Regions from separate parts of the Terrabacter sp. 2TAF16 genome, predicted to be linked through region 1. Evidence: riboswitches for the same ligand, from Rfam matches in the RefSeq annotation. Region 1 holds a riboswitch; each other region holds the start of a gene.

Region 1 (3,866 bases):
GGGCGAGATGCGGATGCCGACGCGGTCGGCGCCGATCGCCTCGGCCACGGCCTTCGTGATCTCGACGGTCAGGCGGGCGCGGTTCTCGGGCGAGCCGCCGTAGGAGTCGGTGCGCTCGTTGCTCGACGGCGCGAGGAACTGGTGCGGCAGGTAGCCGTTCGCAGCGTGCACCTCGACGCCGTCGAGCCCGGCCGCGACGGCCTGGCGCGCAGCGTGGACGAACTCCGCCACGAGCGCGGGGATCTCGTCGGTCTCGAGGGCCCGGGGGACGGCATACGCCTGCTGGCCCTTCGGGGTCACGATCTCGCCGGGCGCGGCGATGGCGCTCGGCGCCACGCTCTCGAGGCCGCCCTTGTTGTCGGGGTGGGCGATGCGGCCGGCGTGCATGAGCTGGACGACGACGTGGCCGTTGCCCTCGTGCACGGCATCGGCGACGAGGCGCCAGCCGGCGACCTGCTCGTCGGAGTGCATGCCGGGGGTGTCGAGGTAGCCCTGCCCGACGGCGCTCGGCTGGGTGCCCTCGGTGATGATGAGGCCGGCGCTCGCGCGCTGGCCGTAGTACTCGGCGTTGAGCTCGGTCGGTGCCTGGCCCTCGCCCGCGCGGTTGCGGGTCAGCGGGGCCATGACGAAGCGCTGGGGAAGGTCCCAGCGGCCGATGCGGATGCTCTCGAAGGCCGTGGACACAGGCCTGCTCCTCACGTCTAGGGGACTGTCGGTGGCGGTTGGCGGCCCCCACCGTCGGTCGGTGGAGCCTTCAACTACCTAGGCGACAAGGAGGGCAGGCGGTCGATCATTCCCGTGTGTCCAGGGTTGCGCGTGTGGGGGATCCCACGCGGCCGGAGGGTTTCGGGTGGGTATGCCGAAGGGGAGGATGCGCAGGCATCCTCCCCTTCGTACGCGCTCAGCTCGTGGAGAACTCCGCGGTGGTCGTCGCGGAGGTCGTCGAGATGACGACCCGGTGGGTCACGGCGCGTAGATGTACTTCATGCCGGGACCGTCGGTCAGCGTGCGCGTGTTGTAGTTGTACGCACCGGCGAGGGCGTTCATCTCGATGATCGTCACCTCGTTGCCGTTGACCGCGGTCACCCAGGCGACGTGGCCGACGCTCGAGGATCCGTGGACGCCGGGCTGCATGACGAGGATCGACCGCGTGCGCGGCGTGCCCGTCACGGTGTAGCCGGCGGACGCTGCGCCCGAGGCCCACGCCATGGCGTTGCCGGTCCAGCCACCGGGGTAGTAGCCCTCGGACTGGTACCACTTGTTGAGAGCGCCCCACGTGCACTGGCCCGCGGTGGCCCAGTTGGACGAGGCGCGCACGCCGGACGAGGCGCTCGGTGCTGCGGTGTTGACGCTCGCCTTCGCCGACGACGTGCTCGTCGTCAGGGTGGCGCGGGTCAGGTCGCGGGAGGCGCGCTGGACGGCGACCTTGCGCGAAGCGGCAGTCTGGGCGGCAGTCTGGGCGGCGGCCTTGGCGGCAGCGCGCTCGGTCTTGACCTGGACGTCCTCGATGACCTGCGGCTTGGCCGGCGCGACGCGGTGGGCGACGGCCTTCTGCACGGCGGGGGCGAAGCCGATCTTCGACAGCGCGGTCGACGCGGCCGGGGTGGCAGCCGTGGCCGGACCGACAGCGGCGGGAGCCGCGGTGTCGACACCGGCAGCAGCCGCGACGTCACCCGAGTTGGGCGACAGGGTGTCGGCGCTCGCCGGGTTGGCGAAGGTGGCGACCAGTCCACCGGTGGCGGCGACGACGGCGCCCGCCTTCATGGCCGGCTGAGCCGACTCACGGGCGAGGAGCTTGAGTTCGTTGAGGGGGTTGTGGCGGCCTGGCGCACGATGGCGACCGCGGATGTTCTCAGTGTTCACGCGTGTTACCTCTCCGCGCCTACGAAGTTAGCTGTCGGGTTCGGGCGGAAAGGTGCCCGGGCCACGCCCGCCCCGCGAAGCTCGCGTGGCGGGTGGGTCTTCACCCCAAGGACGTCCGAAGTCGTTGCGTAGGACGTCCGGAGAAACGTGTGGTTCCTCCGCTCCTGTCACAAGGTTCGATCTCTCTCGTCAGGCGGTGACAGGACTAGGCGGTCCACCTCACGAGAGCCCGACCAGGTGGCCGGACTCCCGGAAGACTAGACGAGGCGACTGGCAAATGTCACGCCACGGTAACGACGACGCGCGCCGATCGCCCCTGAATGTCCGAAGTGCCCGTCTATACCAACGCTTTACCTTCGGATGGGTGAGACGTGGATCACATCCGGCCGTCGTCCTCGACAAGCCCCCCACGGGTATGCCGCGGGGTCCCTCGTGGGGACCCCGCGGCATACGCCGGACTGGTGTGGCTCAAGTGTGGCTCGAGCGTGGCTCGAGCGTGGCTCGAGTGCGGGTCGGGCCGGGCGCGGTCCTGACGCGGTCCTGACGCGGTCCTGACGCGGTCGTCAGGTGGCGCTCGAGAGGTGGCCGAAGACCACGACGTTGTCGCGGTACTCGTTGCGACTGTCGGTCGGCCCGCCACACGTCACGAGGCGGATCTCGGCATGGGTGAGGTCGCCCTTGTAGACGAGCTCGGTCGGGAACTGGGACTTCTTGTAGGCCGCGACCTTGTCGACGGTGAAGGTCAGGTGCGACCCGTCCCGCCGCGACACCGTGACGACGTCACCGGCCCTGACCTTGCCCAGCTCGTAGAAGATGCCCGGGACGCCCGAGGGGGTGTCGACGTGTGCGGCGAGGACGGACGGGCCGAGCTGGCCCGGCGTGGGGCCGGCGTCGTAGATCCCGACCTCCTGGGCCGTGCCCGGCACGGAGATCGTGCCATCGGGCTGGATGCCGAGCCGGACGAAGTGCGAGGAGCGCACCCCGATCGACGGAATCTCGATCGACGTCGGCTCGGAAGCCTCGAGGAAGTCACCCATGCCGACGGTGCCCGGCGCGGCGCCGGCCGTCCTGCCCGCCGTCGGTGTCCCACCCTGACCGGGGGACGCCGACGGGCTGGACGAGGACGGGCCGGGCGCCGCGGGGGCGCTGGCCGTGGCGACCCCGCCCGCCGCGGGCTGCGGCGGGCCGGGGGTCCCCGGGCTCCCTCTGAGGCCGACCACGAGCGCGACGATCCCGATGACGACGAGCACGGCCGTGACCGCCAGCGCCGCCGCCACTCCGGCGCTGATGCGGCGGGTTCTGCGGTCGCCGGTGGGCGACGTCGGCTCGGGCGTGGAGCCGGTCGGTGCGCTCATGGTCGGGTGACTCCCGGTCGGTCGTGTCGGTGTCGGTCGTGTCGGTGTCGGTCGTGTCGGTGTCGGCCGCTCAGTGTCGGTCGCTCGATGTCGGCCGCTCGGACTCGGTCGCTCAAGTGCGCGACGTCGGTCTCGGTCACTCAGGCGCGCGACCGGGCGCGACGGGCGGCGAAGGCGCCGGTCCCGGCCGCGGCGAGCAGGGCGCCAGCACCGACGAGCATGAGGGCCTCGTTCTGGCCACCGCTCTTGAGGCCATCTGCGGCCTGGCCGCCGCCGGTGTGCATACCGCCGGCCGGGGCGACGCGCAGCGCGCCACACAGGGCCGGGTCGGTGGCCTCGGTCGGGAGCGACGGCATGAGGTCGCTCTTCGTGGCACCGGAGTACTTGCCGTCCTTGTTGTAGTCGACACCGTGGATGACGACGACGGACTGGCCGGCCGAGATCGCCTTGGCGACGTCGCTCGAGACCTTGATGCTGCCGCGCTGGTAGGCGATCTTGCCGCCGGGCGCCGTGCTGAAGCGGTCGATCGCGAGGCCCGACTTCGGGCTCGTGTCGCCGGTCTTCGTCAGCGACACGACGATGTCGCCGTAGGCCGGTCCGCCCTCGGTCGTGTTGAGGTGGCCGTCGCCGTTCTTGTCGTCGGACAGG
Region 2 (3,866 bases), on a different contig from region 1:
CTCTACCACGGCGACACCGTGGTCGGAGAAGGCCAGATCAAGCTCCAGCCCGGCAGCTACATGATCGCCGGGGAGGGACTGGCGGTGGGGCGCGACATGGGCGACCCGGTCACGCAGGACTACCCCGGCGCGCGCCCGTACCGGTTCACGGGAGGCACCATCAGGCGCGTCGCCGTCGACGTGAGCGGCGAGCCCTACGTCGACCTGGAACGTGAGGCGCAGGGCATGTTGATGCGTGAGTGAACCGCCACTGACCTGCAGGGGCGTCACACGATCGGTCCCGACGAAGGCCGCACGGGCCCACGGCTGGAGCATGAGCATGCATGAGGACGAGCGTGGTCGGGCCGAGTCACCGGCCGACCTCGAACCACGGGGGCGGGTGCTCGACGAGATCCGCACACCGCGGGCGGCGGCCATCGCCGGGATCGCCTTCGCCGTGCTCCTGGGGGCGGTCGTCATCCTCATGTACCTGGCGCTCCCGGGCACCGGCGGCCGCTCGACGTGGATCACCGATGCGGAGCGCCGCGGCAGGGTCACGCTGGCGATGCAGCTCACCCCGTACGCGGGCATCGCCTTCCTGTGGTTCATCGGGGTGATCCGTTCCCGTCTCGGGCACCGCGAGGACAAGCTGTTCGCGACAGCCTTCCTCGGGTCGGGGCTGCTCTTCGTCGCCATGCTCTTCGCCGCATCTGCAGATGTCGGAGCCCTGCTCGCCCTCTACGACGGGCCCGACAGCGTCTCGCCGGAGTACGTCCGGCAGGTGGGGGCGGTCAGCACGGCCCTCCTGACGACGTTCGGCATCCGCATGGCAGCGGTCTTCACGATGGTCGTCACGAACCTCGGCCGTCGCACCGGGATCGTGCCGCGCTGGCTCGTGGCCGTGGGGTTCGTCGTCGCGCTGGTCCTGCTCCTCGCACCACCGCGGACGGTCTGGGCCGTCCTGCTCTTCCCGTTGTGGGTCCTGCTCCTCAGCCTGCACCTGCTGGTCACGTCGTTCCGACCGGGGCCGGCGACGGCGTAGGGCAGCGCAACGGGCCGTGGAGCCCTGAGAGGGCCCCACGGCCCGGGTCATGCGTCAGCGGCGATCGCGGCGATCGTCGCGCCGGTCCTCACGGCGTTCACCGCGCCGGTGTATCCCGTGCGCGACGACGACGGCGCCGCCGACGGCGGCCACTGTCCTTCTCCTGCGCCTGGCTGCGAGTGGCATGTCAGGCTCCTTCCTCTTGGTCGGACTCGATGGCGGCGATGACGGCCTGGATCGGGATGCGCCCGCTGGCCACGAGCTGGCCGCCGGCGTGGCGCACCGCCGCGCCGAAGGGAGCCGCCCACAGGTTCTCCCACACCAGGACGGCCGCTGAGCTGCCGGGCTCGATGGTGTCGGCCAGGTCGGCGACGTCCTGCTCGCTGAGCAGCATGGCCAGCTCGGTCTCGTACGCACGGAGCTCGCCGATCTCCGAGTCCTCCAGGTCGGTTGCCTCGAAGGCCTCGAAGCTGCCGTCCTCCGCCTTCTTGAAGAACAGCAGGTCCAGGACCCGGATGAGCTCGCGATCCACGTAGTCCTTGAGGATCGGGGCGATCTTGCCGTTGAGGGTGCTGCCCTCGAACTCCACGACGATCCAGTCCACCGGACCGAGCTCGTCGACGTTGAGAGTCATGTCATCTTCTCCTTGGGGTGCGTCCGGTGGTCGGTGCGTCCGATGGGGGACCGATCTCAACGCTAGGAGCCGCTCGTCCGTGCCGCGTCATCCGCCGGGGATGAGCCTCTCGCCGTGGGCACGCAGATGCGGCCCCGTCAGCCGGACTCGCACGTCACGGTGGAGCTGGCGAGGGGACTCGAACCCCTAACCGCCTGTTTACAAGACAGGTGCGCTACCAATTGCGCCACGCCAGCACGTCTCGGCGCGAGCGCCGCGGACGGGCGAAAGCGTAACCGAGCCAGACGGCATACGCCCAAACACCGGGCGCGAACCGACGCCGGACATGAGAAGGACGGCCCCGCGCAACCCAGGGGTTGGTCGCGCGAGGCCGTCCGGCTCAGTTGTATCAGGAACTCACGGGAGTCGCAGAGTCTGACCCACGAAGATGAGGTTCGGGTTGGTGACCCGGGCGCCGTTGGCCTTCCAGAGGGCCTTCCAGCCGCCGGCCACGTGGTAGCGCGCGGCGATCTTGCCGAGGGTGTCGCCGCTGCGCACGGTGACCTTGGCGCCCTTGGCGGTGTTCTTGACCGTGGGCTTCGTCGCGTACGTCTTCTTCTTGACGACCTTCTTCGTCGTCACGGGCTTGCGGACGGTCGACCGCGAGACCGGGGTCGTCGTCGCGCCACCGTTGGCCCGGGTCAGGCCGGCCCGCTGCGAGCACACCGGCCAGGCGCCGGGGCCCTGGGAGGCGAGCACGCGCTGCGCGATGGCGATCTGCTCGGCCCGCGTGGCGAGGTCGGCGCGCGACGCGAAGGCCGTGCCGCCGTAGCCACGCCACGTGCTCTGCACGAACTGGAGGCCGCCGTAGTAGCCGTTGCCGGTGTTGATGTGCCAGTTGCCGCTCGACTCGCACTGGGCGACGCGATCCCAGACCGAGGCGGCCTTGGCCGACCCGCCCGTGGCGATGCCACCGACGATGGTGGCGGCTCCAGCGATTCCGACTCCCGCGATGCGCTGCTTGACCGAGATCTTCTTGGCCGCAGCATGCTTGGACATGTACTGCATGGGTGATCCTTCCTGACGCGCGCCTGCGGGGTTAGCTGTCGGGTTGGGGCGTCAGGTGCCCCGTCGCGGATGCGACTTCACCCCGAGACCAGATCTCGTCCTCTTGACATGCGCTTCGATACACATGCACTCACTGGCCACACTGGGTCCCCCGTCCTCGCCCGGCCCACGGGTGTGGGCTACATCCCTGGCTGGCGAGGCTCGGCGCGCTCAGGGAACGGATAAATGGGTGTCCATGTGAAGTTGTGGGAGCGTTCGTGTGGAGCCGGACGCGACGAAGCGACCCGGGAACCGAGTGGTGCTGCTCCCGTTCGACCCGAAAGTCGAGGCCGCCGAGCACTGACGGTACGGGACGTTTCCGCAGCGCACAAGGCACGTCGAGACACTTCCGTGATCTTTTTTTCAGCCCCAGATGCAGGTCGATGCGCTATGCACACAGGCCTCGCACAGGGGCCGCCCGGGCGCCCCACAGGCCCCGGCCCCGCACGCTCAACCGTCTCGCGCGCCGAGCCGTCACTTCCCGAACGGGTTCGTCGTGAACGGGTCCCACGTGAGGCTCGACCCGTGCTGCAGGGCCACGAGCGCAGCCGCGACGCCGAAGACGGCGAGCAGCCCGGACACGATCTGCGCGGCCAGGCCGGCCGGCACGAGGCGCCGCGCCATCGAGCGCGAACCGCGTCGCAGCGAGGCGCCGCCGGGGCCCCACCACAGCATGAGCAGGCCGAGGACACCGCCGATCGCGAGCGTGATCGGTGTGCCCGGGCCGAGGTCGGTCCCCTGCGTGCCGGCGAGGAGCAGGGCGGCCGCGAAGACGCCGGCGAGCGCCACCGCCACGGGCAGGAGCAGCCCGACCCCGGTTGCGATGATGCCGACGACGAGGTGCCACGGGCTCGACACGACGGCGAAGGGCACGTCGCTGCGGCGGCGGCCGAAGTCGTAGCGGCGCAGCACGAGCGCCGTGACCGAGCGGTCGGTGGCCCGGGCGAGCGCCGACAGGACGACGAGCACGACGAGGGCGATGCCCGGCCACGCCATGAGGGCACCGACCCAGGCGATCGCGACAGCGGCGAGCAGTCCGGTGCGCATCGGCAGTCCGATGCGCGGGTCGCCCTCGCGCTGGGCGGGCTCGTCGTCCTCGTCCCACTCGTCGTCGGGCCAGTAGCC
Region 3 (3,866 bases), on a different contig from region 1:
CGCGACCCGCGTCATGCGCAAGCACCGCCTCGCCGAGCGGCTGCTCGTCGACGTCATCGGCCTCGAGTGGGAGTACGCCCACGACGAGGCCTGCCGCTGGGAGCACGTCATGTCCGAGAAGGTCGAGCGCAAGATCCTCGGCCTCATCGGCGAGGGGCTCGAGTCGCCCTACGGCAACCCCATCCCCGGTCTCGAGGAGCTCGGGGTGCGCCAGGACGAGGACTTCCTCACCGGCCTCAGCACCCTGACCGCCGCCGTGGGGGTCGCGCCGACGGTGGTGACGATCCGTCGCATCGGTGAGCCCGTCCAGGTCGACCCGGAGGCGCTCGCGCTGCTGACGAGTGCCGGCGTCGTGCCCGGCGCCCGCGTCGAAGTCGTCCGTGACGGCGGACGGGTCGTCGCCGTCCGCGAGGGCAGCGAGCCGTCCACGGGCGTCTCCCTGCCCGACGACGTGGCCGTCCACGTCTTCTGCCAGGCCGCCTGAACACGCCGTATCCGGCAGGGTTTGCCCCGGTTTGCCGGGTCGTTTTGGCAGGCCTTGCCACACCTCGTCCGGCCCCTTCCGGAGGTCGCTGAAATTTCTTTGACTTCCGGGAACTCGAAGGTGACAAGGCACTCCTACTTGGGTACGGTGGGCGAACTTGCTCTCCCCGTCGAGTGAGTGCCCCGGGTCGGACCGCCTAGTCCTGCCATCGACCTGAGGCTCAGTACGAACCGCATGGCAGGAGCGGGGGAACCACTTTCTCCGGGCGTCGAGAGACGCCCTCGGGGTGAAGCCCTCCGTGGACCGAGACCGGTCCGAGCGAAGGCCGGGCAGTACCTCCAGCCCGAACCCGACAGCTCACCTCGTAGGCGTCGAGAGGTCAAACGTGGCTCAGAACGTTCCCGGGCGCCACCGCGCCCCCGGTCGCTTCAACGCGATCTCGGAGCTCAAGACGATCGCCAAGGAGTCGGCCCAGCCCGCCGTGAAGGGTGCCGCCATCGTCGCGGCCTCGGGTGGTCTCGTCGCTTCGTTCGCCGGCACCGCGAACGCCGCTGACGGCTCCGCCAGCACGGTCGCCGGTCCCGCGGCCGTCGGCCCCGCCGTCGGCACGCTCAAGGCCGGCAACGCCCTGTCGGCGATCGGCTACGCCAAGCCCGCCCTCAAGCAGGCCTCGGTCAAGCCGGTCGTCATCGAGGACGTCCAGGTCAAGTCCGAGCGCGCCGCGAAGAAGGCCGCCGAGAAGGCCGCGGCCGAGCGTGAGGTTACCCAGCAGCGCGCGTCGCGCTCCGGCTCGACCACCCGGGTGGCCCTCAACGTCGCGCCCAACCCCAGCGCCACCGGCATCATCGGCATCGCCCAGTCGTACTTCGGCGTTCCCTACGTCTACGGCGGCACGACGCCCTCCGGCTTCGACTGCTCCGGCTTCACGTCCTACGTCTACCGCCAGGCCGGCATCTCGATCCCGCGCACCGCGTCCGCGCAGGCCGCGGCCTCGACCCCGGTCAGCAACCCGCGCCCCGGCGACCTCGTCTTCTTCGGCTCGCCGATCTACCACGTGGGCATCTACGTCAGCCCGGGCCGCATGATCGACGCCCAGCGTCCCGGCACCGTCATCGGCAACCACTCCATCTGGACGACGCCGTCGATGTACGGCCGCATCTGAGCGGTCACCTCTCACGCCACACGCTGCGCCCCCACCGGATCCGGTGGGGGCGCAGCGCTTTCCGGCCCTGTCGGCCACCGTGGTTGACTGAGTCGATGACCGATCAGCCTGCTGCCGAGTCCACGACCATGATCGAGCTCGACCTCTGGAGCGACCTGGTCTGCCCTTACTCGTGGGTCGCCAAGCGCCGTGTCGAGGCTGCCGTCGCCGCCTTCGAGCGGCCGCACGACGTCACGGTGCGCCTGCGCTCCTTCGAGCTCGACCCGGACGTCCCGGTCGGTGGCTCCGTGCCCGTCAGCGACCACCTCTCGGTGCGCCACGGCGGCGACGCGGGCGCTGGCCGGCTCATGAACGCCAAGGCCAGCGAGGTGGCCGAGGCCGACGACCTCGTCTTCGACTGGGACCGCGCGGTGCGCGCCAACACCTTCGACGCGCACCGGCTCTGCGCCCTCGCCGGCGAGATGGGAGGCCCCGCGCTGCGCTCCGCGGCGGTCGAGCGCTTCCACTCCGCGCACTTCGGCGAGGGCCTCGCCATCGACGACCGTGAGGTCCTGCAGCGCCTCGCCGGCGAGTGCGGTCTCGACGAGCGGCGGGTGTCGGCCGTGCTCGCCTCCGACGAGTACGCCGAGCAGGTGCGTGAGGACGAGCAGCAGGCGCGCTCCATGGGCGTGATGTCGACGCCGTTCGTCGTCGCCAACGGGTATGCCGCCGTGACCGGAGCGCACCCGGTCGAGGACTACCTCGCGCTGCTGCGCGGGGTGGCCACGCAGACCCTCTGAGCGCGGACTCGCAGGCAGGGTGCCCGGCCCGACGGGCCGGGCGGACGGCATACGCCCTCGGTCAGGAGGGCTGGTCCGCGGCCGGGCGGCCGAAGGAGACCGCGTCGTCCACGGCGGGTGGGGCGTCGGCGCGCAGCTGGTGGTCGGGGAGCGGGCCGAGGGCGTCGTTGACGGTCGAGAAGGCCCGGCGCAGCGCGACGAAGACCGTGATCGCGAAGATCTGCCGGTCGTCGAAGCCGGCGGCGCGCAAGGGCTCGAGGTCGGCAGGGGTGGTGGCGTTCGGGGTGCTCGCCACGGTCCGGGCCCAGGTCGCCAGGGCGGCGTCGGCGGCGTCGAGGGGCTCGTCGTCTCCGCGGAGCACGGCGCCTGCGACCTCCTCGCCGGCAGCGGTGGCGAGGCGGCCACCCCACGCGAGCGCGCAGTAGGAGTCGCCGATGGTCGAGGCGGTCGCGGCGATGAGGATGCCGCGCTGCCGGAAGCTCAGGCCGGCGACGGAGACCATGTCGGCCAGGAGCGCGAAGAGCGTGTCGTGGGCCGCTGGCGACTGCGCCCAGACGCGGCTGAGGTTCATGACGTAGCCGTGGTCGGTGACGTCGCTCGCGAAGTAGGCCTCGAGCTCCGGTGTCAGAGCCGGTTCGCTGAGGAAGCCGTGGCTCGGGTCGGTCGCCGTCATGTGCTGCTCCTGGGGTGACGGGTCGTGGAGTCTCTATGGTCGCACGCAGGTCCGGGTCGGATCCGGCTCTTGGGCAAGCCCGCCCGGGCGTCGGTAGGTGTGTCGCAAACGCACGCAAATCACCCGGCACGCCGCCAACCCTGTACATCCGAGGGCATGTCGCGCCATGATTCGGTCCCTCGCGCGTCTCCAGGGGAAGGATGCGTGAGGTGCGTTGCTGACGCGCCGACAGGCCGGGGACGGGACCCGGCGCCCGGTCACGCACCCTGCTGGAGCTTGGGTCGAGACAGCCGACGAGACGTCGGGGTACGGGTGGGGGACAGAAGAACGTGGAGCGGGCGCACGACGAGCACGGCGGCGAGTCCGTGGCTGGGGCGGACGAGGGCGTACGCGTCGACGGACCCGAGAGCGACGCGGCGCTCGTCGACCGGGTTCGGGCGGGCGACGCCGCCGCCTACTCCGTGCTGTGGTCGCGGCACGAGCCCGCGGCCCGACGGCTCGCCTCCCGGGTCGCGTCGCCGAGCGACGTCGACGACCTCGTCAGCGAGAGCTTCACCCGCACCCTCGATGCCCTCCGTGGTGGGGGCGGGCCCGACACCGCCTTCCGGCCCTACCTGCTCAGCACGCTGCGCCGGGCCAACATCGACGTGGCGCGGCGCTACACGAACCGGGTCGTGCTGACCGACGACGAGACGACCGTCGACACCCGCGCGGCTGCCTCGGCGGAGGACGAGGCCGTCGACGCCGAGGAGCGCGACGCCGTCTGGG
Region 4 (3,866 bases), on a different contig from region 1:
CGCCTTGGTGCCGACGAACATCCGGGCGTTCTCGATGACCTTGAACATCTGGGCGATGCCGTCGTGCACGTCGCCGAGCAGGGTGCCGACGGCCGGCTCGTGCTCGCCGAAGGTGACCTCGCACGTGGTGCTGACCTTGAGGCCCATCTTGTGCTCGACGTTGGTGACGTGGGCGCCGTTGCGCTCGCCGAGCTCGCCGGTCTCGAGGTCGACCTGGAACTTCGGCACGATGAAGAGGGAGAGGCCCTTCGTGCCGGGGCCCGCGCCCTCGGGGCGGGCCAGGACGAAGTGGACGACGTTGTCGACCATGTCGGACTCGGCCGAGGTGATGAAGCGCTTGACGCCGGTGATGTGCCACGTGCCGTCGGGCTGCTGGACGGCCTTGGTGCGGCCCGCGCCGACGTCGGAGCCGGCGTCGGGCTCGGTGAGCACCATGGTCGTGTGCCAGGCCTGGTCGACGATGTGCTTGGCCAGCTTCTTCTGGTCGTCGGTGCCGAGGTGCCAGAGGAGGTTGGCGAAGGAGTAGCTCGCCGTGAACATGTGGATCGCGGGGTTGGCGCCGCAGACCATCTCGGCGACCGACCAGCGCAGCGAGGCCGGCACGACCATGCCACCGAGCTCGGCGGGGACATCGAGATTGCCCCAGTCGCCGTCGACGTAGGCCTTGAACGACTTCTTGAAGGAGTCGGGCATCGTCACCGACTGGCTGACCGGGTCGTAGACGGGCGGGTTGCGGTCGCTGTCGAGCAGGCTGTCGGCCAGCTCGTGCTCGGCGAGGCGTGAGACCTCGCGGAGGATGTCCTTGGCCGCGTCGACGTCGACGTCGGCGTAGATGCCGGTGGCGAGGACGTCCTGACGGTTGAAGACCTCGAAGAGATTGAACTCGAGGTCACGCACATTGCTCTTGTAGTGGCCCATCCGGGGACCCTCCACGTTCTGTCGCTCGTCGTGCGTCCGCGCTGTCGTCGGCGGGCGCGCCAAGTTACTGGCCGGTCACTTCCATGATGCTACTGACCGGTAACGATCGCAAGGGGGAGAGGTCACGGTTCCGCCACGAGCGGCCTCCGAGGGCGTATGCCGCCCGGCCGGCTCGTCGCCGTCATCGCCGGCGCGACCGCACGCCGCCTCGACCGGGTGCTCGACGGCGTCGACGAGGACGCGGTCCAGCACGCACTGGCCCGGGCGACCGGCAACTACCGGCGCGGCAACGAGCGGTGACGGTGGGGGAGCGCCCGCGACCCGTCTCGCGAGGCCCGGCCGGACGGCATGCGTGCTCGGACGGCATACGCGCCCGGACAGCAGAAGGGCCCGGTCACGGAGACCGGGCCCTTCCCATCTGGAGCAGGCGGCACGAATTGCACGTACGTCTTCCTTCTGGAAGAAGGCTGTTCTGCTACTGAACTACGCCTGCGAGGCGTCGCCAACCGTAGCAACAGTCGGGCCGCGACGTCCAAACGGCGCGCTCGGGCGCGCCGGCGGACCACGCGCTCGGGTCCGGGCCGACTAGCTCGAGGTCAGCCGAGGGTCACGAGCCGTCGCGCAGGCGGCGGGCGAAGGCCGACGACCGCGCCCGCAGATCCTCTACACGTCGCTCGACGAGGGCGAGCGGGTCGAGGCCGCCCTCCATGCCGTTCGGCGGGCGTCGGACGTGCGTCGAGCAGCTGAAGTCGGCGTGCACGAGGGTGCCGAGGCTGTTGCCCTCGCGGCCGGATGCCCCGGCCCGCCGGGCCACGAAGAGGGCCACCTCGCTCGTCGCGAAGGCGTCCTCGCACCAGGCGCACATCGCGCTCGCCTTGCGCGTGCGCTCGGCGGTCCGGAGGAGGAAGCCGACGGGTTCGTCGTTGACCGGGACGACGGCGTAGGCCCGTTGCGGGTTGCTGCGGTCAACCCAGCCGAGGTAGTCGAGCGTCTCCCAGCGCGGGCCGAGGTCGAGGTCGGCGGGGAGGGTGGCCTGCTTGGCCTCACGCCGGGAGGCGTTGACGAAGGAGGCGCGAATCTCGTTGTCCGTCAATGGTTTCACGGTCTGTTCCTGTCAGTCGGGCAGGACCGGGGTGCCCGGTCAGCCGGGGTGGGGGAGGTGGAGCGGGACCGTGACCGCTGAGCAGGCCATGACGGCCACCCACCTCTCCGCGGGCCTCCCCGCTGACGACTGACGTGCCCCGACGGAGCAGCGTCCATGGTGCGTCACGACGTCCACGGTGGTCCACTGGTTTACCGAGCACCGCAGCGCCGGACTGCGTATGCCGTGGGCTGCCGAGAGCGTCCTCCACGCCACGGCGCCGGATGGAATGTCTGCTTCCACCGCATTTGACTTGTCAACTATTGCCACAATCTGTTCGTCTAGGACCCTTTTCGTGACCTGTCTGTCACCGTCGATGGATGCTCATCGCCCGGGGTCTCCCCCGAGCGGCCCACCGCACGCCGAGTCCTGTCCACCGGTGGGGCAGCAACGCAATAACGGACAGGAGTGGGGGACCCACTTTCGGGCCGGCCAACCGGTCCTTGGGGTGAAGCCGCATCTGCGGCCGGGCATCTTCCGCCCGAACCCGACAGCTCACCTCACAGGCGTGGGAAGGAATCCACCATGCCCACTTCTACCCTTGCACGCCGAATTCCCTTGCAGTCCTTGGCTATCACGCCACTTCTCGCAGCCGCCCTCCTCGTCGGGACGGGTAGCGCGCCGACATCGTCGGTGACGCACCAGGCTGCCTCTCGAGCGGGAACCGCTCCGGTCACGATCAAGGCCAGACCGGTCGCCTACGTCTCGGCCGCCACGCGCGCTGCGCGCGGCAGGACCGCCGTCAGGGTCGCTGCCGCACAGCAGGGCGATCCCTACCGCTACGGGGCTGCTGGCCCGTCGGCGTTCGACTGCTCCGGCCTCGTCTACTACACCTACCGCACCCGTCTCGGCGTCGGCGTCCCGCGCACCGCCAACGCCCAACGACTCGCCAGCGTCCGCATCAGCAAGGCGAACGTCCAGCAGGGCGACCTCATCTTCTTCATGTCCGGAGGCCGCGCGTACCACGTCGGCATCTACGCCGGCTACGGCAAGGTCTGGCACGCACCCAGACCCGGCCAGCGCGTCCAGCTCTCGAGGATCTGGACGACGAGCTGGGTCGCAGGCCGCATGCCCTGACCCGGATCGGTCCCGGGGGTCCGTGTCGACCCTCGGGGCCGTGTCACCGGACGGTGCCCACCTCTCGGTGGTTCGACTCGTCGTGCGCGGAGCGAGCGACGGGAATCGAACCCGCGTATCCAGCTTGGGAAGCTGGCGCTCTACCATTGAGCTACGCTCGCACGGGCCGCCCGGAGGTGCCCCGCGAAGGGTCCGCAAGGCGGCACGCGGCGTCAGTGTAGCCGACACCGCGCCAGTGTCAGGAACGCGACCCCAGGGGCCGAAACCGTCATGGATCTCGCCAAGCAGACCGCCTTCGTCGACCACGTCCGCGAGCGCGGCGGGGCGAGTGCCCAGGTGGCCGTCACCCTCGAGCAGTTCTTCGAGGGCAACGACTGCGAGTGGTGCATCGCGCCGAACCGTCCCGAGGACGTGCCGCTCGACACCGTGCGCCGGGTGCTCTTCGAGCTGCGCGAGCACCCGGAGGTGCACGACGTGCGGGTGGAGCTCGACGTCCTCGAGTTCCAGGACTTCCCCGACGACGAATGGCCCTACGCGAGTGGGGTGGCCGTCATCACGACCCTGCTCCCCGAGGAGGTCGACGCGATGACGATCGATGCAGACACCGAGTCGAGCGGCGGCCCCGCCGCGAGCGCGCAGTGGCTCGTCGACGGGCCGGTCGTGCCCGAGGGCCACCACTACGTCGGCGTGTGGTGGGACTGATGGCTGCCGACGGCGGCCGGATCGTCAC

What was found. Region 1 has a riboswitch for cyclic di-AMP ahead of AB4Z14_RS07140 (CHAP domain-containing protein). Riboswitches for the same ligand answer to the same signal wherever they lie in the genome.
Region 2: linked by a shared signal. The riboswitch ahead of AB4Z14_RS11935 (transglycosylase family protein) and the one ahead of AB4Z14_RS07140 (CHAP domain-containing protein) in region 1 are both predicted to bind cyclic di-AMP.
Region 3: linked by a shared signal. The riboswitch ahead of AB4Z14_RS17210 (C40 family peptidase) and the one ahead of AB4Z14_RS07140 (CHAP domain-containing protein) in region 1 are both predicted to bind cyclic di-AMP.
Region 4: linked by a shared signal. The riboswitch ahead of AB4Z14_RS18095 (C40 family peptidase) and the one ahead of AB4Z14_RS07140 (CHAP domain-containing protein) in region 1 are both predicted to bind cyclic di-AMP.

What each region holds. Positions count from the first base shown of each region.
Region 1 covers NZ_JBFRFZ010000004.1:344,121-347,986, forward strand. Annotated here, with positions in the region: gene AB4Z14_RS07135 (alkene reductase) at 1-684, opposite strand, end outside; gene AB4Z14_RS07140 (CHAP domain-containing protein) at 964-1,863, opposite strand; cyclic di-AMP (ydaO/yuaA leader) riboswitch at 1,868-2,055, opposite strand; gene AB4Z14_RS07145 (sortase domain-containing protein) at 2,427-3,218, opposite strand; gene AB4Z14_RS07150 (hypothetical protein) at 3,359-3,866, opposite strand, start outside.
Region 2 covers NZ_JBFRFZ010000006.1:657,698-661,563, forward strand. Annotated here, with positions in the region: gene AB4Z14_RS11915 (arylsulfatase) at 1-243, shown strand, start outside; gene AB4Z14_RS11920 (hypothetical protein) at 314-1,021, shown strand; gene AB4Z14_RS11925 (DUF6325 family protein) at 1,209-1,655, opposite strand; tRNA gene AB4Z14_RS11930 (tRNA-Thr) at 1,816-1,891, opposite strand; gene AB4Z14_RS11935 (transglycosylase family protein) at 2,052-2,702, opposite strand; cyclic di-AMP (ydaO/yuaA leader) riboswitch at 2,706-2,893, opposite strand; gene AB4Z14_RS11940 (protein kinase domain-containing protein) at 3,216-3,866, opposite strand, start outside.
Region 3 covers NZ_JBFRFZ010000011.1:137,318-141,183, forward strand. Annotated here, with positions in the region: gene AB4Z14_RS17205 (iron dependent repressor, metal binding and dimerization domain protein) at 1-484, shown strand, start outside; cyclic di-AMP (ydaO/yuaA leader) riboswitch at 692-867, shown strand; gene AB4Z14_RS17210 (C40 family peptidase) at 870-1,646, shown strand; gene AB4Z14_RS17215 (DsbA family oxidoreductase) at 1,742-2,425, shown strand; gene AB4Z14_RS17220 (hypothetical protein) at 2,487-3,098, opposite strand; gene AB4Z14_RS17225 (sigma-70 family RNA polymerase sigma factor) at 3,428-3,866, shown strand, end outside.
Region 4 covers NZ_JBFRFZ010000013.1:34,142-38,007, forward strand. Annotated here, with positions in the region: gene AB4Z14_RS18075 (acyl-CoA dehydrogenase) at 1-918, opposite strand, end outside; gene AB4Z14_RS18080 (hypothetical protein) at 1,075-1,218, shown strand; tRNA gene AB4Z14_RS18085 (tRNA-Gly) at 1,338-1,411, opposite strand; gene AB4Z14_RS18090 (FBP domain-containing protein) at 1,526-2,020, opposite strand; cyclic di-AMP (ydaO/yuaA leader) riboswitch at 2,441-2,583, shown strand; gene AB4Z14_RS18095 (C40 family peptidase) at 2,627-3,136, shown strand; tRNA gene AB4Z14_RS18100 (tRNA-Gly) at 3,227-3,297, opposite strand; gene AB4Z14_RS18105 (hypothetical protein) at 3,407-3,838, shown strand; gene AB4Z14_RS18110 (SMP-30/gluconolactonase/LRE family protein) at 3,838-3,866, shown strand, end outside.